Regions from separate parts of the Kytococcus sedentarius DSM 20547 genome, predicted to be linked through region 2. Evidence: riboswitches for the same ligand, from Rfam matches in the RefSeq annotation. Region 2 holds a riboswitch; the other holds the start of a gene.
The links. A riboswitch is a leader RNA that binds a small molecule or an ion and turns the genes downstream of it on or off. The one in region 2 is predicted to bind thiamine pyrophosphate.
Positions count from the first base shown of each region.

Region 1 (11,630 bases), 1.0 Mb from region 2:
CGTGCACGACGCGGAGCTGCTGCACCGCATCGAGCCCCTGACGCCGGCCTGACCGGGCGGGCCCCTGACCCCATCACCGTGAACAACCCCCTCTCGAGGAGGACCTGACCATGAGCGAGACCCAGACCACTGCGACCGCCGGCTCCACCGAGCACCGCGACGGCGACACCAGCATCTTCGGCGCCCGCGAGTCGTCCGTGCGCTCCTACTGCCGCCAGTGGCCGGTGGTGTTCACCACCGCCCGCGGCGCGCACCAGCAGACCGAGACCGGCGAGGAGTACCTCGACTTCTTCGCCGGCGCCGGCGCCCTGAACTACGGGCACAACAACCCCGCCATCAAGGGCGCGATGATGGACCACCTGGCGCAGGACGTCGTGATCCACTCGATGGACATGCACACCCCCGCCAAGCGGCACTTCCTGGAGGTGCTGACCTCCCACGTCCTGGAGCCGCGCGGCATGGACCACAAGGTCCTCATGCCCGGCCCGACGGGCACCAACACGGTCGAGGCGGCGCTGAAGGCCGTGCGCAAGGCGACGGGCCGCAGCGAGGTCGTGGCCTTCACCAACGGCTTCCACGGCATGACCCTGGGCTCGCTGTCGGTGACGGCCAACAAGATGAAGCGCGCCGGTGCCGGCGTGCCGCTGACGGACACCCAGCAGGTGGCGTACGACTCTCACACCCCGTCCGATGGCGACGACTTGGTGGACCTCGACCAGCTCGACGCGCAGTGGGCTGCGGCGAGCACCGAGGACCTGCCCGCGGGCGCCATCGTGGAGCTCGTGCAGGGTGAGGGCGGGCTGAACGCCGCCTCGATGGAGTGGGTGAAGAAGCTGGCCGACCTCTGCGCCAAGCACGACGTGAAGCTGATCGTCGATGACGTGCAGGCCGGCTGTGGCCGCACCGGCACCTTCTTCTCGTTCGAGCCCGCGGGCATCACGCCGGACGTGGTGTGCCTCAGCAAGTCGCTGTCCGGCCTGGGGCTGCCGTTCGCCATCACGCTGATCCGCCCCGAGCTCGACCAGTGGACCCCGGGCGAGCACAACGGCACCTTCCGCGGCTTCACGCCCGCGTTCGTCACCGCCGCCGCTGCCATCGAGAACTACTGGGCCGACGACGCCTTCGGCGCCGAGGTGCGCGCCAAGGCCGAGCGTCTGCACGAGGGCCTGGCGACGATCGCCGCGAACGCCTCCGGTTCTGCCGAGGTGCGGGGACGCGGCCTGATGTGCGGCATCGCCTTCGAGGACCCCGAGGCCGCGGGCAAGATCGCTGCGGCCGCGTTCGAGCGCCACCTGATGGTGGAGACCTCCGGCCCGTCCGACGAGGTCGTGAAGCTCCTGCCGCCGCTGACGGTCACCGACGAGGAGATCGACGAGGCGCTGCGGATCCTCACGGAGTCCGTCGCTGCCGTCGGCGCCTAACGGCCCCAGCGAGGGCCCGCCCCACACCCCACGAACCACTGACACACAGAGCCTGAGAGAAGGAGACACACATGAAGGTCATGCACCTGGACGAGCTGAACGGCACCGAGAACGACGTCGAGCACGGCAACTGGCGCTCCCGCCGGTTCTTCCTGGCCGACGAGGGCGTCGGCTTCAGTTTCCACGTCACGGTCCTGAAGGCCGGCACGAGCACGGACATGTGGTACGCCAACCACGTGGAGTGCGTGTACGTCTACCAGGGTTCCGGCACGCTGGTGAACCGCGACACCGGCGAGGAGCACGAGCTGCGCCCCGGGACCATGTACCTGCTGAACGACTCGGACAAGCACACCCTCATCGCCGATGAGGACGTCCACTGCACCTGCGTGTTCAACCCGCCGGTGACCGGACGCGAGGTCCACGACGAGAACGGCGTGTACCCCCTGCTGGACGCTGAGGGCAACCGCCTGGACACGCCCAAGGCCTGAGCTGGACGGGACCCATGGGGTCCTCATTCCTGCTGTGGAGGGAGTCGCCCCGCGCGGGCGGCTCCCACCACGGCACCCGCCGAAAGGAACGACCCACGGATCGCACCACCGCGTGCACACGAGGAGGTTCAACGTGACCACCACGAGTGTCAAGCCCATCGCACCATCCGCCCGGCCGGGTGACACGGCCGAGCCCCACGACCGGTACCCCACCCGTACGGGCGATCGCCCCGCGGTCCTGGAACGCACTGACCCGGTCGTGGTGGGAGGCCCGGATGACGGCCCCTTCGACGGACGCGAGCTCGACCACATCGAGACCGCGGGCTACGCCCAGGTGCCGGAACTGTTCTCCCCTGTCGAGATCAACCGCATGCGCGAGGAGTTGGACGTTCTCTCCCGGGACGAGCACGTCTTGGCCGACGAGCGCACCATCACCGAGGCCGGGAGCGGACAGCTCCGCACGGTCTTCGAAGTGCACCGCTCGAACGAGTTGTTCCGCTCGGTGGCCCACGACCCGCGACTGGTGGCCCGGGCCGAGCAGGTGCTCGGCGGGCCGGTGACCATCCACCAGAGCCGGGTGAACTTCAAGCCGGGCTTCGCGGGCAAGGAGTTCTCGTGGCACTCGGACTTCGAGACCTGGCACGCGGAGGACGGGATGCCCACCCCGCGGGCGATCAGCGTCTCGATCGCCCTGACCGACAACCACACGTACAACGGCCCGCTGATGATCATGCCGGGCTCGCACCGCCACTACGTGTCGTGCGTCGGTGAGACACCCGAGGACAACTACAAGTCCTCGCTGGTGATGCAGGGAGCCGGCACGCCGGATCAGGACGTCCTCACCCGCATGTACGAGCGCCACGGCATCGACGTGCTGACGGGCGCCGCCGGTGGAGCCACCTGGTTCGACTCGAACTGCATGCACGCCTCGAACGGCAACATCACCCCCGCGCCCCGGTCGAACGTTTTCATCGTGTTCACCGCGGCGGACAACCAGTGCGGTGAGCCCTTCGCAGCGCCTGCCCCCCGCCCGGAGTTCCTGGGCGCACGGCGGGAGCGCGAGATCCTGACGACGCGGTGACAGGTGGCCCGCCCGTGGCTGGTGCTCCCACCCGCGACGGGTGGACCACCAGCCGCTGGTGGGAGCACCCCGTGCGGGCTCCGGCTCCCGTGCGGGGCGGGCGGGCGCTCGACCCGATCGCCCCGGGCCCGCCGTCAGCCGCGGTGCTGCTGCGCAAGGCGGGTGAGGTCCTCGAGCTCCTTGAGCATGCCGCGCACACCGTCGGCCACGGGCTTCGGCGGCTCGACGGAACCGTCCTCCTGCAGGGAGTCGAACAGCGGGAGGGACACCTGGTTGCGGGCCTGCAGCATGTTCGCGTTGGCCACGATCCCCCGCCAGTGCTCCACCGCGCGGGCGCCCGAGAGCGCGCCGTAGCTGACGAAGGCGATCGACTTCTTCACCCACTCGACGTAGAGGACGTCGAAGGCGTTCTTCAGAGCAGCAGGCACCGAGTGGTTGTACTCGGCCGTGATGAAGATGTACCCGTCGAACGTGGCGATCTTCTCGGCCCACGTGATGGTGGCGGGGTTCTCGTACTCGCCGTTGGCCGCGCCGGGAACCGTGGGCTCGCTCAGCAGCGGGAGGTCGAACTCGGCCAGGTCCACCAGCTCGTAGGTCACATCGTTCGACTCCGAGCCCTCCTGGTGAGCGGTCACCTGGTCCATGAACCAGGTAGCGACCTTCTCGCCCTTGCGGCCGGGACGGGTGCTGCCGATGATCACGCCAATGCGCATGGATTCTCCTCAGAAGAGTCTCGGGGGGGATTGCGCGCCCACGATACGCACCCGCTGGGTGACGCGTCACCTCAGCCGTGCGCGAGCACGCCCAGGGGGGGTGCTCACCCCGGAAGAGTTCGAGACGCTCCACAGGCGTCACCCGAGAGCCCGAACCCGCACAGTAGCGGCAGAGAATCCGGGCCGATTCACCCCGTCCAACCCCCACCTGACCGAACGCCAGAGACCCCCACGAGGCCGCGCACCACCCCACGACTTCGCACCAGCCACCCCCCACCACTTAGGCTGGAGGCAAGACGGCACCCACCCCCCAGCGCGAGGGCGCTGACGCGTGGGTACCCATCCGAGACGAGGGAGAACACCCCAGATGGCCAAGATCAGTTGGACCCGCACCGATGAGGCGCCGCTCCTGGCGACCTACTCGCTCAAGCCGATCGTGGAGGCCTTCGCCACCACGGCCGACATCGACGTCGAGACCCGTGACATCTCTCTGGCCGGTCGCATCCTGGCGCAGTTCCCCGAGCAGCTCTCCGAGGACCAGCGCGTCGAGGACGCCCTGGGCAACCTCGGTGACCTCGCCAAGACGCCCGAGGCGAACATCATCAAGCTGCCCAACATCTCCGCCTCCGTGCCGCAGCTCAAGGAGGCCATCACCGAGCTGCAGGGCCAGGGTTACGCCATCCCGGACTACCCCGAGGACCCGCAGACCGACGAGGACCGCGCCGTCCGCGCCACGTACGACGCCGTCAAGGGCTCCGCAGTGAACCCCGTGCTGCGCGAGGGCAACTCCGACCGCCGCGCCCCCCAGGCCGTCAAGAACTTCGCCCGCAAGCACCCGCACTCCATGGGCGAGTGGTCGGCCGACTCCCGCACCCGCGTGGCCACCATGGGCGAGGACGACTTCGCCTCCCACGAGAAGTCCGTGGTCATCAAGGGCGACGACACCCTGACCATCCAGCTGGTCGACGACTCCGGCCAGACCACCGTGCTCAAGGACGGCATCACGGTCCTCGACGGCGAGGTCGTGGACGCCACCTTCCTGGACGTCAAGGCCCTCAACACCTTCCTCTCGGAGCAGGTGGAGCTCGCACAGTCCGAGGACCTCCTGTTCTCCATCCACCTCAAGGCCACGATGATGAAGGTCTCCGACCCCATCATCTTCGGCCACGTCGTGCGCGCCTTCCTGCCGGCCGTCTTCGCCGAGCACGGCGATGCCCTCCGCGAGGCCGGCCTCTCCCCCAACGACGGCCTCGCCGCCATCCTCTCCGGCCTGAAGAACCTCCCGGCCGAGACCGCCGATGCGGTGCAGTCCAGCATCGACCAGGGCCTCACCGACGGCCCCGACCTGGCGATGGTCGACTCGCGCAAGGGCATCACCAACCTCCACGTGCCGAGCGACGTCATCATCGACGCCTCCATGCCGGCCATGATCCGCACCAGCGGCCAGATGTGGAACAAGAACGACGAGCAGCAGGACACCCTCGCCGTCATCCCCGACAGCTCCTACGCCGGCGTCTACCAGACCGTCATCGAGGACTGCCAGGAGAACGGCGCCTTCGACCCCACCACCATGGGTTCGGTTCCGAACGTCGGGCTGATGGCACAGAAGGCCGAGGAGTACGGCTCCCACGACAAGACCTTCGAGGTGCCCTCCAGCGGCACCATGCAGGTCGTCGACTCCTCCGGCGAGGTGCTGCTGCAGCACAAGGTCTCCGCCGGTGACATCTGGCGCGCCTGCCAGACCAAGGACGCCCCCATCCGCGACTGGGTGAAGCTGGCCGTCAACCGCGCCCGCGCCTCGGAGACCCCCGCCGTGTTCTGGCTGGACTCCGAGCGCGCCCACGACGCGCAGCTCATCAAGAAGGTCGAGAAGTACCTCACCGAGCACGACACCGAGGGCCTCGACATCCGCATCATGGCCCCCGAGGAGGCGACCCAGTTCTCGCTGGACCGCATCCGCAAGGGCGAGGACACCATCAGCGTCACCGGCAACGTCCTGCGTGACTACAACACCGACCTCTTCCCCATCCTGGAGCTCGGCACGAGCGCCAAGATGCTGTCGGTGGTGCCGCTGATGAACGGCGGTGGCCTGTTCGAGACCGGCGCCGGTGGCTCCGCCCCGAAGCACGTGGACCAGCTGGTCGAGGAGAACCACCTGCGCTGGGACTCCCTGGGCGAGTTCCTGGCCCTGGCCGAGAGCCTGGACCACGTGGCCGAGCACGAGGACAACCCCAAGGCCCGCGTGCTGGCCGACGCCCTCGGCCGCGCCACGGAGACCCTGCTGGACGAGGGCCGCTCCCCCAGCCGCAAGGTCGGCGAGATCGACAACCGCGGCAGCCACTTCTACCTCGCCCTGTACTGGGCCAGGGAGCTGGCCGCGCAGTCGGAGGACGCCGAACTGGCGAAGACCTTCGGCGCCCTGGCCGAGAAGCTGGGCGCCCAGGAGCAGCAGATCGCCGACGAGCTGCTCTCCGCCCAGGGTGACGCGGTCGACCTCGGTGGCTACTACCACCCGGACGACGCGAAGACCGCCGCCGTGATGCGCCCGTCGACGACCTTCACCACGATCATCGACGAGTTCGCGCAGGCCTGACCCGCCCGGCCCCGACCGCACCGGGCCCATCGACCGCTGGCCGCGCTCCCTCCTGGGGGCGCGGCCAGCATCGTCCTCGGACCCGATGGGGTGAGCCGCGCCCCGGGCAGGGCTGACGCTCAGGGGGAGGTCGCGACCTCCTCGACCGAGCGGTGCAGCTCCGGGGGTCGGAGCGCCGGGCCGAGCAGCCCGCACCCGGCCACCAGCAGCCCACCGACCGCCAGGACCGCCATCTCCGCAGGCCGCTCCCCGACCACGCCCTGCACCCACGGCAGCCACACCGGCCAGAGCGCGGGCAGGACGATCGAGAGCGAGTACGCCGTCCCGTACCCGGTGGACCGCACCTCTGCCGGCCAGCGCTCCGACAGGTAGGCGCCCACCGGCCCGTAGGCGGTCACGGTCACGACCTGGAGTGCCACCACACCAGCAGCCACACCCCAGGCGCCCGCGGCACCGCCGGCACCCGCCAGCGTCAGCCACCACAGGACCGGTGCCGCCACGGCCGTCACCAGCCCGGCCCCCACGAAGAACACCCGCCGGCCAGCCAGCGTCGACAGGTGCCCGGTCACCGACATTACGAGGGCCTGCGCCACGGCCGCGGCCGCCATCACCAGCGACACCTCACCGGCACCCAGGCCCAGCTCGGTGCCCAGCAGTCCGGTCATCGCGATGACCACCATGTTCGTGAGGCACCACAACCCGGTCATCAGGCCGAAGACCTGCCAGAGGACCGCGCGTGCCGCCCGACGAGCAGCTCCACCAGCCCGGGGCGCCGCACGGCAGGACGACCACCGCCATCCACCGCACCCGCTTGCCCACCCGCACCCACCGCCACTGCTCCCCCGTGCGCGGTCGCCACCTCCCGCCGCCGCGCGGCCCCGGGCTCGTCCACCAGGCTCCGCGCGTAGTAGAGGTACACCCCCAGCGAGGCCACCGCGCCGGCGCCGAACACCACCCGCCACCCCCACTGGGCGTACTGCTCCGGGCCCAGCAGCCACAGCAACCCGGCCGTGCTGCCGGCGATCGCGGCCTGGGCCCACGGCGCCATCGCCATGATCAACCCCGAGACCAGCCCTCGCCGCCGGGGTGGGCTCCACTCCATCGCCAGCGGGATCGCCGCGGTGTACTCCCCGGCGAGGAACACGCCCCCGAGGAAGCGCAGCAACAGGATCACCACCACCGACGCGATCCCGATGCTCGCGTGCGAGGGCACCACCGCGATGCCCGCCGTGCACGCCGCCGTCCCCAGGATGGCCACCCGCGTGGTCGCCGTCCGCCCCACCCGGTCGGCCAGCGGGCCGAACACCATCGCCCCCACCGGCCGGCCCAGCAGGGTGGCCACGACCACCCAGGAGCCCACCACCGCGAGCGCCCGTTCCCCCGCGATGGTGGGCAACGCCGGTGCGAGCGCCACCAGCGGCAGGAAGATGTGCACCTGGTCGACGAAGTTGCCGAACACCCCGGCCCGCAGCGCCGCCCGCCCCGGGGCAGGGGAACGCGGCGCACCCACGGGGCGGGGCCGTCGCCCCGACGACCGACGCGGGCGCGCCGGGCCCGCCGCCCGGGACGCATCCCGGGCGGCGAGGGCCGTGTTGCTCACGGCCTGGTGCTCAACTCGACGAACACCGGCTCGCCGACGGCCGCGGCACCCGCCTCGGCGGCCATCTGCCCGCCGTAGGCCTCGTTGATGTCACGACTGATCCGCATCGAGCAGAACTTCGGCCCGCACATCGAGCAGAACTGCGCGTTCTTGGCCGGCTCGGCCGGCAGCGTCTCGTCGTGGAACTCCTGCGCGGTCACCGGGTCCAGCGCCAGCGCGAACTGGTCGTGCCAACGGAACTCGAAGCGCGCCTTACTCATGGCGTCGTCCCAGTCCCGGGCCCGCGGGTGGCCCTTGGCGACGTCCGCGGCGTGCGCGGCGATCTTGTAGGTGATCACCCCGGTCTTCACGTCGTCCCGGTTCGGCAGGCCCAGGTGCTCCTTCGGCGTGACGTAGCAGAGCATCGCCGTGCCGTGTTGGGCGATGGGGGCCGCCCCGATGGCACTGGTGATGTGGTCGTAGCCCGGCGCGATGTCGGTGGCCAGCGGGCCCAGCGTGTAGAAGGGCGCCCCGTGGCACCACTCCTGCTCCAGGTCCACGTTCTCCTTGACCAGGTGCAGCGGCACGTGGCCGGGGCCCTCCACCATCACCTGCACGTCGTGCTCCCAGGCCCGCTGCGTCAGCTCGCCCAGGGTGCGCAGCTCGGCCAGCTGGGCGGCGTCGTTCGCGTCGGCCAGCGACCCCGGCCGCAGCCCGTCGCCCAGCGAGAAGGCGACGTCGTGCGCGGCGAAGATCTCACACAGCTCGTCGAAGTGCTCGTACAGGAACGACTCGCGGCGGTGGGCCATGCACCACCCGGCCATGATCGACCCGCCGCGGGAGACGATGCCGGTCACACGCCCGGCCGTCAGAGGCACGTGCCGCCGCCGCACCCCGGCGTGCACGGTCATGTAGTCCACGCCCTGCTCTGCCTGCTCGACAACCGTGTCGCGGAAGACCTCCCATGTGAGCTCCTCGGCCACGCCGTCGACCTTCTCCAGGGCCTGGTAGATGGGGACCGTGCCGATCGGCACCGGGGAGTTGCGCAGGATCCACTCCCGCGTGGTGTGGATGTCCTCCCCGGTGGAGAGATCCATCACCGTGTCGGCGCCCCAGCGGGTGGCCCAGGACATCTTCTCCACCTCCTCGGCGATCGAGGAGGTGACGGCCGAGTTGCCGATGTTGGCGTTCACCTTGGTGAGGAAGGCCCGGCCGATGACCATCGGCTCGGACTCGGGGTGGTTCACGTTCGCCGGAATGATGGCGCGCCCCGCCGCCACCTCCGAGCGCACCAGCTCCACCTCGCAGCCCTCGCGCAGGGCCACGTACCGCATCTCGGGGGTGATCTCGCCCCGGCGGGCGTAGTGCAGCTGCGTCACCGTCCGGCCCGGCTGCGCGCGCCGCGGCTCCTGCACCCGACCCCGCCACGCCTGCGAGGGCTCCCCGCGCCGCAGGGCCGAGCGCCCGTCGTCGGCGAGGTCACGCTCCCGCCCGGCATGGGTCGCGGTGTCGCCGCGCGCCTCGATCCACGCCTGCCGCACCGGTTCCAGGCCCACCTGCGGGTCGGACCCCGGCCCCATCGTGCGGTACACGACGAAGTCCTCGTTGGGGCTGCCGTCCGGGGAGTCGTGCTGGCTGATCGCCGTCATCGGCACGGTCACCTCCCCGTCGGTCACGGTCACCAGGCGGTGCTGGGGGTGATTCTCGGGGTGCTGCTCGAGGCGGGCCTCGCACTGCTGGTCGGTCTCATGGGTGCACGACATCGTCGTCCTCGCTTCCTCCGCCGGTGCTAACCGGACAGGTTCGAACGGTCCGGACGGCAACAGTCCGCTCTCAGCTCGTGCCCGAGCTCCCGTGGGGTACGCCACACACCCTAACCACGCCGATGCGGTGAGCCCACCCGGGTGCGTCGCCTCCTCCTCGCCCCTCGGCCAACGATGCCGACCAGCCTGCTGCCGCTAGGCTGTCCCGGCCCCCTCACCTCACCCCACCCCAGCCCGGAGGTTCCCCATGGCCGGCGGACTCGCTGCCCTGCTCGACGACATCGCCGCCATGGCGCGCCTGGCCGCGGCCAGCGTGGACGACGTGGCTGCCGGCGCGGCCAAGGCCAGCACCAAGGCGGCCGGCGTGGTGGTGGACGACGCCGCGGTGACCCCGCAGTACCTGGAGGGCGCGGAGCCCAACCGTGAGCTGCCGATGATCTGGCGCATCGCCAAGGGGTCGCTGCGGAACAAGGCGATCATCGTGCCGGTGCTGCTGCTCCTCAGCCAGTTCGCCCCCTGGATCCTGACGCCCCTGCTGATGCTCGGCGGCACCTACCTGTGCTTCGAGGGCGCGGAGAAGGTCTGGGAGAAGATCTCCGGCCACGGTGACGACGGCAAGGCCGCCGACGAGCGCTCGGAGCAGGACGAGGAGCAGGTGGTCAAGAGCGCCATCACCACCGACTTCGTGCTCTCCTGCGAGATCCTGGTCATCTCCCTCAACGAGGTGACCGACCAGTCCCTGCTGAGCCGCGGACTGATCCTGGTCGTGGTGGCGCTGCTCATGACCGTCGTGGTCTACGGCGCGGTCGCCCTCATCGTGAAGATGGACGACGTGGGCCTGCACCTGGCCAAGAAGAACGATGAGGGCTCGGCGGGCCACAAGCTGGGCCGCGGCATGGTCAAGGCCATGCCCACCGTGCTGGACATCATCGGCTTCGTCGGGATGCTGGCCATGCTCTGGGTGGGTGGCCACATCATCATGGTCGGCATCGACGAGTACGGCCTGAGCGCCCCCTATGACCTCGCCCACCACCTCGCCGACATGGTCGCGGGCACCCCCGTGATCGGTGGCCTGCTGGCCTGGCTCGCCGACACCCTGGTGGCGATGGCGCTGGGCCTCGTCTGGGGCGCGATCATCGTGGCGGTGCTGCACGTGCTGCCCTTCGGCCCGTTCGCCCACGAGGTGGAACACGGCAAGCACGGCAGCGGATACCGTCGCGACGAGAAGGCCAAGGACGCCGGGCGCGAGCCGGCCCACGCAGCAGCCGGCACCGGCACCGGCACCGGCACGCAGCTCACGGACGACGAGGCCTCGGCCGACGGCGCCACCCGGGCCCCGCAGGGCTGACACCGGTGCATCCTCCCGTCGTGCCGCGGCGCCCGTCCCCCCTGGGCGGGCGCCGTCCGCATCGTGACGAGCTGGCCCGGTTCGCCAACGAGACGGTAGACGACGTGCTGCACGATGCGGTGCGACTCCTCATCGTGGGCGTGAACCCAGGGCTCTGGACGGCGGCGGTCAACGCCCCCTTCGCCCGCCCGGGCAACCGCTTCTGGCCGTCGCTCCACCGAGCGGGCCTGACCGACCGCCAGCTGGACGTGACCCACGGGCTGTCCGATGCGGACGCGGCCCACCTGCGCGAGCGCGGCATCGGCATCACCAACCTGGTGGCCCGGGCCTCGGTGCGCGCCGACGAGCTCGGCGCCGAGGAACTGCGTCTGGGGCACCACCGCCTGGAGGGCCTGGTGCAGGGACTGCACGCCGGCACGGGGCGGCTCCCCGTGGTGGCGGTCGCGGGGATCACGGCCTTCCGGACGGCCTGGGGCGACCGCCACGCCCAGCTCGGCCGCCAGGAGGGGCGGGTCGCCGGTGCTCCCTTGTGGGTGGTGCCCCAACCCAGCGGGCTCAACGCGCACGAGAACATCGACACCCTGGCCGACAAGTGGCGCCAGGTGGCCGCCGAGGTCGACTGGCCGGCGGGCCTCAGCCGTCGA
Region 1 covers NC_013169.1:2,048,003-2,059,632, forward strand. The annotation lists gene ectA (diaminobutyrate acetyltransferase) at 1-52, shown strand, start outside; gene ectB (diaminobutyrate--2-oxoglutarate transaminase) at 111-1,421, shown strand; gene KSED_RS09630 (ectoine synthase) at 1,493-1,909, shown strand; gene thpD (ectoine hydroxylase) at 2,043-2,990, shown strand; gene KSED_RS09640 (NADPH-dependent FMN reductase) at 3,125-3,703, opposite strand; gene KSED_RS09645 (NADP-dependent isocitrate dehydrogenase) at 4,071-6,296, shown strand; gene KSED_RS15380 (MFS transporter) at 6,416-7,003, opposite strand; gene KSED_RS15385 (MFS transporter) at 7,003-7,896, opposite strand; gene thiC (phosphomethylpyrimidine synthase ThiC) at 7,893-9,638, opposite strand; TPP riboswitch at 9,632-9,741, opposite strand; gene KSED_RS09660 (DUF808 domain-containing protein) at 9,886-10,986, shown strand; gene KSED_RS09665 (mismatch-specific DNA-glycosylase) at 11,007-11,630, shown strand, end outside; gene KSED_RS09670 (DMT family transporter) at 11,620-11,630, opposite strand, start outside.
Region 1: another riboswitch for thiamine pyrophosphate. It lies ahead of thiC (phosphomethylpyrimidine synthase ThiC); the one in region 2 lies ahead of thiE (thiamine phosphate synthase).

Region 2 (11,630 bases):
GGCCTTCACGCTGGAGCCCACGGCGCTCGGCACGCTGGTCACCTGGGCCATGAGTGGCCGGAAGAACCTCATGATGCGGGCGCTCTCGCCGGTCGTAAACATGGACAAGATGCTTGGCCAGGACGTCGAGAAGGGGCTGGCCCAGCTGCAGGTCGCCGTCGAGCGCGGCGCCTGAGACCCGCCACACGCGAGAGGGACCACTCCGTCGGGGTGGTCCCTCTCGCGTGTGGCTGCTCTCAGCTCACTGGGCCATGAACTTCGGAAGGAACACCGCGAGCACCGATGCGGTGACGGCCACGTAGACCACGATCACCGTCACCCAGGTCCACTCGCGGGCGAAGCGGCGCACCCCATCGGACAGGCCGAAGGTGCCCCGGCTCACCAGGGCGCCGGTGAGGCCGAGGAACATCGGGATGGTGGCGGCCCACGCGACCATGCAGTAGATGCAGAGCTTCACGATCTCGAACAGCGCCTGCGACCACAGCCAGATGAGGAACACCCCGGCCAGGGCGACGCCCACCCAGATGCACGCCCACAGCCAGCGGGAGAAGTGGGCGCCGGCCAGCAGGGCGACGCCGAAGGCCACCACCAGCGCGTAGCCGACGATGCCGATCAGCGGGTTGGGGAAGCCGAACAGCTCGGCCTGCGGGGTCTGCATCACGGTGCCGCAGCTAACCAGCGGGTTCACGTCGCAGGAGGTGCGGTGCAGCGGGTTCTCATACAGGTTCAGCCGTTCCCAGACCAGGGTGGCGCTGGCGGCCCAGCCGACCAGGCCGGTGAGGGTCAATAGCCAGCCCAGGGCTTTGTCCGTGGCCCACCCGGGCCCGGACGTGCCGGTCTCCTCGATGCGTTCGCTCACGCTGCGGTCCTTCCTGGTGAACCTGCTCCGACCCCGTGCCGGGCCGGGCCATTGTGCCGCTCCGGGCTGGGAGTCCGGTCACGGGCTCCCCACCGGGCCAGGGGCGTTCAGCCCGGCTCGCCGGCCAGAGCCCTGACCACCTGCGCGAGCCCGTCCTCACCCACCGGGTCGGTGTCGTGCAAGGGGATCTCCAGGGCGGGCAGGTCCGGCAACGCGGTCCGCACCCGGTCCAGGTGCACCTGCTCCTGGACGTGCCGGCGGGCGAGGAACTCCCCCTGGTCGCGTGGGGACCGCCGGTTCACCACCAGCCCGTCGATGCCCACCCCCAGGCCGGCCAGGGTGTCGTGGAGCTCCAGCGTCTCGTCGGCGGGCAGCCGCTCGGCGGTCATCACCAGCAGGAAGCCCGTCTCCGGGGCGGTGAAGGTGGTGCGCAGCAGCTCGAAGCGGGCCCGCCGGCGCTCGAGCACCCCGCGGATCTCCGCATCGCGCCGGGCCCGCCGGGAGCTCGCATCGGCGTCCCCCAGGCCCCGCAGCGCCTGCCCGAAGCGGGCCGAGGAGTCCTGCCGCGCCAGCAGCGCGTCGGTCCAGGCGCGGAGGTGCTCGGGCAGGGAGAGCAGGCGCGAGGTGTGCCCCGAGGGCGCGGTGTCGAACACCACCAGGTCCCGCTCCGGGGCGCCGGCCACCACGTCCGCCACGGCCTCCAGCAGCGCGGCCTCCTGCGTGCCGGGGGCCTCCCGTGCGGCGTCCAGATGGCGGGCCACCTCGCCGTGCAGGTGCTCCGGCATCATCCGCCGCATCGTGCGCCCCACGGCGGCCAGGTGCTCCTCCACCTCGCGGGTGGGGTCGATCTCCAGCACCTCCAGGCCCTCGCGCACCGCCGTGACCCGGCCCCCTAGGCGGCGGCCCCACAGGTGCCCGAGGTTGTGCGCCGGGTCGGTGGAGACCAGCAGCGTGCGCCGGCCCCGCCGCGCGGCCTCCAGGGCCACGGCCGAGGCCATGGTGGTCTTGCCCACCCCACCCTTGCCCCCGACAAACAGGGTGGAGCGGGTCAGCAGGGTCTCCAGCAGTGAGCTCATGGGCCCTTCCCCGTCAGCAGCAGGACATGTGGTCCAGCGGAGAGCGGTCCATGCCCATCCGCTGGTGCCACACGTGGAAGCGCTCGTAGACGGCCGGCAGGAGCTCCAGGGAGTGGTAGCCCATCGGGTTGGGCAGACCGAGCGACTCCCCCAGCACCATCAGCATGAACAGGTCGTCCTCGTCGGCCTGCGCCCGGGCCAGCGTCGACCGGTAGGGCAGGTGGTAGCTCTCCTCGGCCCACGCACCGACGGCCCGCAGGCCGGCCCGGACGCGCGCGCCCAGGCCGGCCAGGCCGTCGGGGGACTCAGCGGGAGACGGCATCTCGGGCCGTCGCCCCCTCATCCGCGTCGAGGGGGTCGTGCTCGTCGTCGTCGACCTCTCCGCGGGAGGCACGCACCATCGCGCCCACGGCCTCGACGATGACCCACACGGCGGCCACCAGGATGATCACGTCCAGCACCAGCAGCAGCCAGTTGCGGTCCTGCCAGAAGGTGCCCATCTGCACCAGCAGGGCCAGCACGCTCATGATCAGCACGAAGGTCAGCGGGATGATCGCCGGCAGCGCGGGGCGCCCACGGCGCAGCAGCATCACCGCGACGATGGCGAGGGTCAGCCCGGCCATGATCTGGTTGGTGGTGCCGAACAGCGGCCAGATGAGCATGCCACCGGAGCCGTCCGCACCGGCGGCGAAGGTCAGGCCCACGGCCACCACCAGCACGATGGCGGTGGAGACCCACTTGTTGAGCGTCACGCCCATGACCTCGCCGATCTCCGAGACCACGAAGCGCTGCAGACGCACACCGGTGTCCATGGTGGTCGCGGCGAAGAGCACGGCCGTGGTGGCCAGGATGGTGGCACTCAGCGACTGCGGCAGGCCCAGGCCGTTCTGGACGATGGAACCACCGCCCTCGACGAACGCGGCGACACCGCCCTGCCCGAACGCGCTGTAGACCTCCTCCCAGTCCGCGAGGGTCTGGAAGCCGGCGGTGGTGGCGACGATCGCACCCAGGGCCAGCAGCCCCTCGCCCACGGCGCCGAAGTACCCGACGAAGCGGGCGTCGGTCTCGTTGTCGAGCTGCTTGGAGCTGGTGCCCGAGGCGACCATGCCGTGGAAGCCGGAGATGGCGCCGCAGGCGATGGTGACGAACAGCAGCGGCGCGATGCCCGGCGTGCCCTCCGGCACCGCGTCGTTGATGGCCGGGGCCACCACGGTGGGGGTGGAGATGAGCACCGCGGCGAACAGGATGCCCAGCGCCAGGAAGAGTTGCAGGCCGTTGATGTAGTCGCGCGGCTGCAGCAGGAGCCACACCGGCAGCACCGAGGCGATGCCCGCGTAGGCGAACAAGATGACGATCCACACGCCGCTGGCCGGCATGCCCAGGACCGTGTCCGGCAGCGAGACCGGGTACTGGTCACCCAGCCAGATCAGGGCGTACAGGGCGACGACGCCCACCACGCTGACGATCGGCAGGTTCCAGCGGAAGCGGTAGATGGCCTGGCCGATCAGCAGGGCCACGGCGATCGCGCCCCAGGTGGGGATAACCGCGCTCGGGGTGCTGACCAGCAGGCCGGAGATGACCACCGCGAAGGCCGCGTTCACCATCAGCAGCAGCAGGAAGATGACGACCAGGAACAGGTTGGCCCCGCGACGCCCGATGTACCGGGCCGACAGCGAGCCGATGGACTGCCCCCGGTTGCGCACCGAGGCCCACAGTGCACCCAGGTCGTGCATGCCGGCGAAGAAGATGGTGCCGAGCGTGACCCACAGGAAGGCCGGTAGCCAGCCCCAGATCACCGCCACCGCCGGGCCCACGATGGGAGCCGCACCGGCCACAGAGGTGAAATGGTGGCCCCACAGCACGTACTTGTTCGTGGGCACGAAGTCCACGTCGTCGCGCAGGGCGTGGGAGGGGGTGCGGAACCCCGCATCGAGCGTGTACACCCGGGTGGCCAGCCACCGGGAGTAGAGGAGGTACCCGGCCAGGATCATGGCGATCCCGACCAGGACGAGGACGAGCGAGTTCATGGGCTCTCCAATGGTCGGCGTGACGGGGGGCTGTGGTGCAGGTCACGCCATTGTGCCGGAGGGGGGTGGCGTGCCCCACCCGCCGCCCCGATGGCGCACGTCACTGGCAGAGTGGGGCCATGCGCATCGGAGTCCCCACTGAGGTCAAGAACAACGAGTACCGGGTCGGCATGACCCCCGTCGGCGTCCGGGAGCTCACCGGCCGCGGCCACGAGGTGCTCGTGCAAGCCGGAGCCGGCGTGGGCTCCTCGATCACCGACGAGGAGTACGCCGCCCAGGGCGCCCGCATCGTGGAGTCCGCGGACGAGGTCTGGGGCGAGGCCGAGATGGTCGTCAAGGTCAAGGAGCCGATCGCCGAGGAGTACGGCCGCCTGCGCGCCGACCAGGTGCTGTTCACCTATCTGCACCTGGCCGCCGAGCCGGAGCTGACGAAGGCACTGATCGATGCGGGGACGACCTCCATCGCGTACGAGACGGTGCAGCGCCCCGACCGCTCCCTGCCGCTGCTGTACCCCATGAGCGAGGTCGCCGGCTGTCTCGCCCCCCAAGTGGGCGCGGCCTCCCTGCTCAAGGCCCGCGGTGGCCGTGGGGTGCTGATGGGCGGCGTCGGTGGCGTTGCGGGCGCAAAGGTGGCTGTGCTGGGCGCCGGGACCGCCGGCCAGAACGCCGCGAACATCGCGATGGGGATGGGCGCCGACGTCACGCTGCTCGACATCGACCTGGAGAAGCTCCGTATGAGCTTCTGGCGCTACGGCAACCGGGTGCACGGCATCGCGTCCTCGGAGCTGGCGATCGAGCGCGCGGTCACCGAGGCCGACCTGGTGATCGGCTCGGTGCTGATCCCCGGCGCCGCGGCCCCCAAGCTGGTGACGAACGACCTCGTGGCTCAGATGAAGCCGGGCAGCGTGCTGGTGGACATCGCCATCGACCAGGGCGGCTGCTTCGAGGACTCCCACCCCACCACGCACGACGACCCCACCTTCGAGGTGCACGACTCGATCTTCTACTGCGTGGCGAACATGCCCGGCGCCGTGCCAGCCACCTCCACGCAGGCCCTGACCAACGCGACCCTGCCGTACACGCTGCGGATCGCTGATGCGGGGTGGAAGGCCGCGCTGGGCGCTGATGAGGCACTCGCCAAGGGCCTGGCCACGCACGCCGGATCGCTGTACTCGGCGCCCGTCGGTGAGGCGCTCGGCATCGAGAGCAAGGACCCGGCCGGCCTGCTCGGCTGAGCCCGGGGGTCGCTCTGCCCACAGGCAAGCCCTCCACGCCAGACAAGTACTTGCCACGCCGGAAAGTAGTTGCTCCCTTGGGTGCCCGACGAGGGACCCGCACACCGAGCACCAGGAGTGGCCATGGAGAACACGACGCACACCCCCAACGCCCGCGAGGCACAGGCCGCCCCGGACGGCGCCTCCGGCGCCCGGGTCACCTCGGGCAAGGACCTGTCCACACTGCGCTTCACCGCGGCCGCCGTCAGCCTGGCCATGGCCGCCGTCCTGGTGCTGTTCCACGTCACGCAGAGCAGCGCCATCGGTCTGATCATCGGCATGTCGGTCTACATAGCCATGATCAGGCCGATGACGATGGTGGCGCAGCAGGCCAAGTCCCTGCCCCGCGGGTACACCAAGCAGTACACCGGCGCCGTGGTCGCCAGCTCGCTGCTGTACGGCGTGGGCATCCTGGTCAGCGTCCTCACCGAGGCACCCCTGTGGCTGATGATCGGCCTGGCCGTGCTGGTCGCGCTGCCCGGCGTCATCGTCGCGACGCGCCTCGGGAAGAGCGCCCGATGAGCACCACCCACGCCCGCCACCAGCTCGACGAGATCATCCACGCACCGACGCGCTTCAGCATCGTCGCCGCGCTGGCCTCCACCGACAAGGCCGAGTTCGCCGCCGTGCGCGGTGCGGTGGAGATCTCCGACTCGACCCTCTCCAAGCAGGCCTCGGCGCTGGAGCAGGCGCACGAAGCCCGTCTTGCCGGGGACGAGTTCCGCCTCGTCCATGAGGGCCATGCGGCCAGCGTGGGCGGCCGAATCGCTGGCACGCGCCCGCGCCGGAGGACCGGCATCGTCGCTGGTGGGTCTTGACCCTGACACCGTGCGAGGCACCAGAGTGGCGACATGACCGACACCCCGAACCCGATGTCGATCGGGCAGTTCTCCTCCCTGACGCGGTTGAGCGTGCGCATGCTCCGTCACTATGACAAGCACGACGTCCTCACCCCCGCCGAGGTGGATGCTGCGAGCGGCTACCGCCTCTACACCAGCGACCAGCTGGCCGATGCGGCGGACGTGCGCAGGCTGCGTGACGTCGGGTTCGGCGTGTCCGCCATCGCCGCCCTGCTCACCAGCCGTGGCACACCGGCCTGGGAACACGCCCTGCGGATGCAGCGGCAGTCCCTCACCGCCGATCTCCTGGCGGCGCAGCAGCGGATGGCGCTCCTCGACCGGATGCTCCAGACAAAGGAGAAGACCATGAGCATCGAGATCAGCGAGACCACCCTGCCGTCCACCACGATGGTGCTGCTGCGGGGCGCCATCCCCAGCTACTCCGAAGAGGGGGTGCTGTGGGAGCAGTTCATCCCCGAGCTCGGGCGCCAGGGGCTCACCCCCATCGGCCCCGGGGGTGTGGTGGAGAACGACCCGACGTACGTGGAGGCCGGCCCCGACGTGTCCGTCTGGCTGCCGGTGGCCCCGGGGACCACGGCCAGGGGCCCGTTGGAGGTGCACGAGCTGCCGGAGCAGCGGGCGGTGAAGGCCACCATCACCGGCCCGTACTCCCAGATCAGCGAGGCGCACGCCCAGATGGCGCAGTACATGGGTCAGGAGGGGCTCACCGAGGCGAGCCCCGGTGACGGGCCGGTCGGCAAGGTGGTCAACCGCTACCTGAGCGACCCGTCGAACACGCCGGAGGCCGACCTGCTGACGGAGGTGTACCGCCCCCTGGCGTGAGTCCGGCCCCACCGCACAGCGCACCGGCCGCCCGCTCGACCAGAGGGGCGGCCGGTGCGCGCCCGGCTCCGGCGTCTACCGTGGGCACCCCGACCGGAGGTGACACCGTGCGACGCCAACTTCCCAACCCTCGTGAACTCGCGCCGCTGATGCGGTTCAGCAAGCCCACCCTGAACCGCACCACCGCGCGGCTCGCCAAGGCGGCCGACATCGCCGACGTCCGACGCATCGCCCGCCGGGTCACGCCCACCGGACCGTTCGACTACGTCGACGGCGCAGCCAACTCCGAGGAGTCCATGCGCCGCAACACCGAGGCGTACCGCAACCTCGAGCTGCGCCCCACCGTTCTGCGCGACGTGGGCGAGGTGGACCTCTCCACCGAGGTCTTCGGCCAGCGCAGCGAGCTGCCCGTGGGCCTGGCCCCCACCGGATTCACCCGCATGATGCACGCCGCGGGTGAGCCCGCCGTGGCCCGCGCCGCACAGTCCGCCGGGGTGCCTTACACCCTGTCCACCATGGGGACCACGGCCATCGAGGACCTGGCGGCCCAGGTGCCAGACGCCCGCCGCTGGTTCCAGCTCTACTCGTGGCGCGAGGACCGCGATCGCGCTCGCGGCCTGGTGGAGCGGGCCCAAGAGAACGGGTACGACACGCTGATGGTCACCGTGGACACCGCCACCGGCGGCCTGCGCTATCGCGACCACCGCAACGGCATGACCATCCCGCCGCAGCTCACGGCCCGCACGCTGGTGGACGCCTCCTACCGGCCGCGCTGGTGGTTCGACTTCCTCACCACCGAGCCGCTGCGCTTCGCGACCCTCTCGAGCTCCGCCGGGGACTCGATGGACGTGATCATGAAGACCTTTGATCCCACCCTGTCGTGGGCGGACATCGAGTGGATCCGCGAGGTGTGGGCCGGTCCGCTGCTGGTCAAGGGCATCCAGACCCCCTCGGACGCCCAGCGGGCCCTCGATGCGGGGTGCGACGGCGTGTACCTGTCGAACCACGGTGGGCGGCAGCTCGACCGGGCACCCGTGCCACTGGCCGAGCTGCCCGGCATCCGCGAGGTGCTGGGGCCGGACGTGCCGATCATCGTGGACTCCGGCATCACCAGCGGCGTCGATGTGCTGGGAGCCCTGGCCTTGGGCGCCGACTTCACGATGATCGGCCGCGCCTACCTGTACGGGCTCATGGCCGGCGGGCAGCGGGGCGTGGAGCGGGTGCTCGACATCCTGCGGGCCGAGCTGCAGGTGGGCATGCAGCTGCTGGGCGTGCGCTCTGTGGACGAGCTGGGCCCGCAGCACGTGCGGCTGGACCACCGCGCCCCGCGGGACTGACCCCACCCCCGGTTCTGTCGTGCGGAGGGGGTGGGGCAGTGCCCGGTCCTCACCTCATCGCCCGCTCGCGCCACCGCCGCATCGCACCTAGCGTGGAAGGCAGGTGCCGCCCGCCCGGGCGGCCACGACAGCAGGAGGAACCCTGGTTGACAGGGACCCCCGCGAGATCGTCCACAAGATCATGCGCGACACCCGCATCGCCGTGCTCACCTACACCGACGAGCAGGGACGCCTGGTGTCGATGCCGATGGGCACCCAGACGTTCGACGACCCGTCGACCGTCTGGTTCATCACCGGGCTGGACACCGACAAGGTCAACGCGATCCGCGCCAACCCGCAGGTGAGCGTCTCCTACTCCTCGGACGACGGCTGGGTCTCCTACTCCGGCACCGCGACCCCGAGCCAAGACAAGGCCAAGCTCGACGAGCTGTGGGACGCCTCCGCCTCGGCGTTCATGGACACCGAGAAGGACGACCCCCGCAGCGGCCTGCTGGAGATCCACCGCCAGACCGCCGAGTTCTGGGCGTCCGACGGCGCGGTGAGGACGGCGTTCGAGTTCGCCAAGGGCCTGGTCTCCAAGGACCGTCCAGACATGGGCACGAACGACACCGTCCAGCTCTGAGACCACCCCGCCCCGGCCCGGTTCACCACCACTCATGGAAGTGGTGGACCGGGCCTGCGCCGTGCCCGATGCCCAGCTCGTCGCTCCGCCGGAGCGCGTCCGTCAGGTAGTCCTTCGCCCCCTCGATCGCGTCGCCCCAGTCCCCCCGTTGCGGCAGCAGCGCCGCGATCGCCGAGGAGAGCGTGCACCCCGTCCCGTGCGTGTTGTCCGTGACCACCCTCAATGCGGTGAGCGTCGCCGTCCCGTCGTGGTCCGCCAGCACGTCCGTGGCGCGCGGCCCCGGCAGGTGACCGCCCTTGAGCAGCACGCGGGTGCCCAGCCGTCGGTACAGCTCCTGTGCCTGCTCGGTCTGCTGGGTGACCGTCCGCGCCTCCTCGCAGCCCAGCATCACCGCGGCCTCCGGGCCGTTGGGGGTCACGAGGTCGACCAGCGGGGCCAGGCGCAGCACGGCCTCGACGGCGTCGCGGTCCAGCAACCGCGCCCCGGCGGTCGACACCATCACCGGGTCGAGCACCACGGGGCAGTCCAGGACCTCCCCCACCAGGTCGGCCACCGCCTCTGCCACGGCCGCGCTGCCGAGCATGCCGATCTTCACCGCATCGACCTGCACGTCGTCCACCAGAGTGAGCACCTGGTCGCGCACGAACTCCGGCGGCACCGGGTGGATCCCGGTGACGCCCCGCGTGTTCTGTGCGGTGAGGGCCGTCAGCGCTGCGCAGCCGTAGGCACCGAGGGCGCTGAAGGTCTTGAGGTCGGCCTGGATGCCGGCGCCGCCCGAAGGGTCGGAGCCGGCGATGGACAGGACGGTCGGGGTGCTCACAGCTCCCCCTGCAGGGGCGACGCGGCCAGGGCCTCTCGCAGCTCCCGGGTGGCCGCCGGGACGTCCGCTGCGGCGCAGATCGCGCTGACCACCGCCACCCCCTCGACGCCCGACCCCGCGAGTTCGGCCAGTGTGTGGGCCTTCACGCCCCCGATCGCCACGGCCGGGTGGTGGCTGCGCCGGCGCAGGTCGGCCAGCCCCTCGGGCCCGATGGGGGGTGCGTGCCCATCCTTGGTGCCCGTCGCCCAGACCGGTCCCAGACCGATGTAGTCGAGTGTCGCCGGTGGCAGGGCGTTGGCGGCATCGACCTGCGCTGCGTCGTGGACGGAGAGGCCGATGATGGCCTCGGGGCCCAGCGCCGCGCGGGCCGCGGTCGGTGGGGTGTCCTCCTGACCGATGTGCACCCCATCGGCCCCGATGGGGTGCACCAGGTGCACCCGATCGTCGATGAGGAGGGGCACCCCGGTGCCCGCGAGCATCTCGACGAGCTGGCGCCCCAGGGCAACCACCTCCTCATCGGAGGCTGCCTTCTCCCGCAGCTGCACGCAGGTGACCCCGGCCGCGACGGCCCGCGCGACGACGTCGGCCAGGCCCCGTGACCCGGCCATGGCGCTGTCGGTGACCAGGTAGAGGGAGAGGTCCACTCGTGGTGGGCCCCCGGTTGCCGGGGTGGCGTGGGGGGAAGGGGTCCAGGTGGCGTGCTGCATGGCGACGTCCCTCCGCTCGCGTGAACGAGATCAGGTTCGACGGGTCTGTTCTCAGCCCCCTGGTGGGGCACCCCGCGTCGTCCTCCACCGTAACCTCTGGCCAGGGCGGGCACGACAGGGTGGAGACGGCGCTCCTACGCTGGCCGACATGCGTACACGAAACCTCGGGAACGACACGGTCGGGCGCCACCAGGTCGGCGCCATCGGCATGGGTCTGATGACGATGAGCCAGGACGGTGAGCCGCCGCGCCAGCAGCTGCTGGACACGGTGACCGCGGCCCTGGAGGCGGGCGTCACCCTGTTCGACACCGCCGACGCCTACGGGCAGGGCACCGCCGGCGAGCAGGCCATGGGGCAGAACGAGCGCCTCATCGCCGGCCTGCTGGACGAGCTGGGGGTGCGCTCCGAGGTCGTCCTGGCCACGAAGGCCGGCCACACCCGTGGCGAGGACGGCTCTTGGGGCCTGGACTCGCGTCCCGAGTACCTGCGCGAGGCGGCGGAGGCCAGCCTGGCGCGGCTCGGGGTGAAGCAGATCCAGCTGTGGCAGCACCACCGCCCGGACCCGGAGTGCGACTACCGCGCCACCATGGAGGCCCTGCGCGAGGTCGCGGACTCCGGGATCGTCGCGATGGTCGGCATCTCCAACGCGGACCCGGAGCAGATCCGCACCGCCCACGACGTGCTGGGCGACCGGCTCGTAAGCGTGCAGAACCAGTTCAGCCCGAAGTTCCGCAGCAGTGCGCGGGAGATCGAGGTCTGTACCGAGCTCGGCCTGGCCTTCCTGCCGTGGTCCCCACTGGGCGGCCTGAACGAGGCCAAGGAGCTGGCCGAGAAGCACCCGGCGTTCGCCGAGGTCGCCGACGAGCGGGGTGTGAGCCCCCAGCAGGTCGCCCTGGCCTGGGAGCTGGCGCAGTCCGAGGTGGTCATCCCCATCCCGGGCGCCAAGCGTCCGCAGTCGATCACCAACTCCGCCGCCGCAGCCGAGATCGACCTCACGGACCGCGAGCTGGAGCGCCTCGACGCGAGCTGAGCGGCCCACCGGTGGGCCACATGGAGCTGACACGCCCAAGGGCACCTGACACACCGTGTTCGGTAGGTCAGGTACCCCTTTGCTGTGTCAGTTCCCGCGGACCGATCCCCCCGGGCGTCAGAGCTGGACGGCCGCGGCCAGGGACTCGGGCGTGAGTTGCGCGAGCTCGTCGAGCAGCGCGGGCATCAGGCTCCCC
Region 2 covers NC_013169.1:287,967-299,596, reverse strand. The annotation lists gene KSED_RS01490 (SRPBCC family protein) at 1-175, shown strand, start outside; gene KSED_RS01485 (vitamin K epoxide reductase family protein) at 242-859, opposite strand; gene KSED_RS01480 (ArsA family ATPase) at 967-1,935, opposite strand; gene KSED_RS01475 (cory-CC-star protein) at 1,949-2,257, opposite strand; gene KSED_RS01470 (carbon starvation CstA family protein) at 2,241-3,962, opposite strand; gene ald (alanine dehydrogenase) at 4,082-5,197, shown strand; gene KSED_RS01460 (hypothetical protein) at 5,321-5,758, shown strand; gene KSED_RS13995 (transcriptional regulator) at 5,755-6,054, shown strand; gene KSED_RS01450 (MerR family transcriptional regulator) at 6,088-6,918, shown strand; gene KSED_RS01445 (alpha-hydroxy acid oxidase) at 7,026-8,255, shown strand; gene KSED_RS01440 (pyridoxamine 5'-phosphate oxidase family protein) at 8,359-8,877, shown strand; gene thiD (bifunctional hydroxymethylpyrimidine kinase/phosphomethylpyrimidine kinase) at 8,900-9,697, opposite strand; gene thiE (thiamine phosphate synthase) at 9,694-10,404, opposite strand; TPP riboswitch at 10,395-10,489, opposite strand; gene KSED_RS01425 (aldo/keto reductase) at 10,553-11,434, shown strand; gene thiM (hydroxyethylthiazole kinase) at 11,552-11,630, opposite strand, start outside.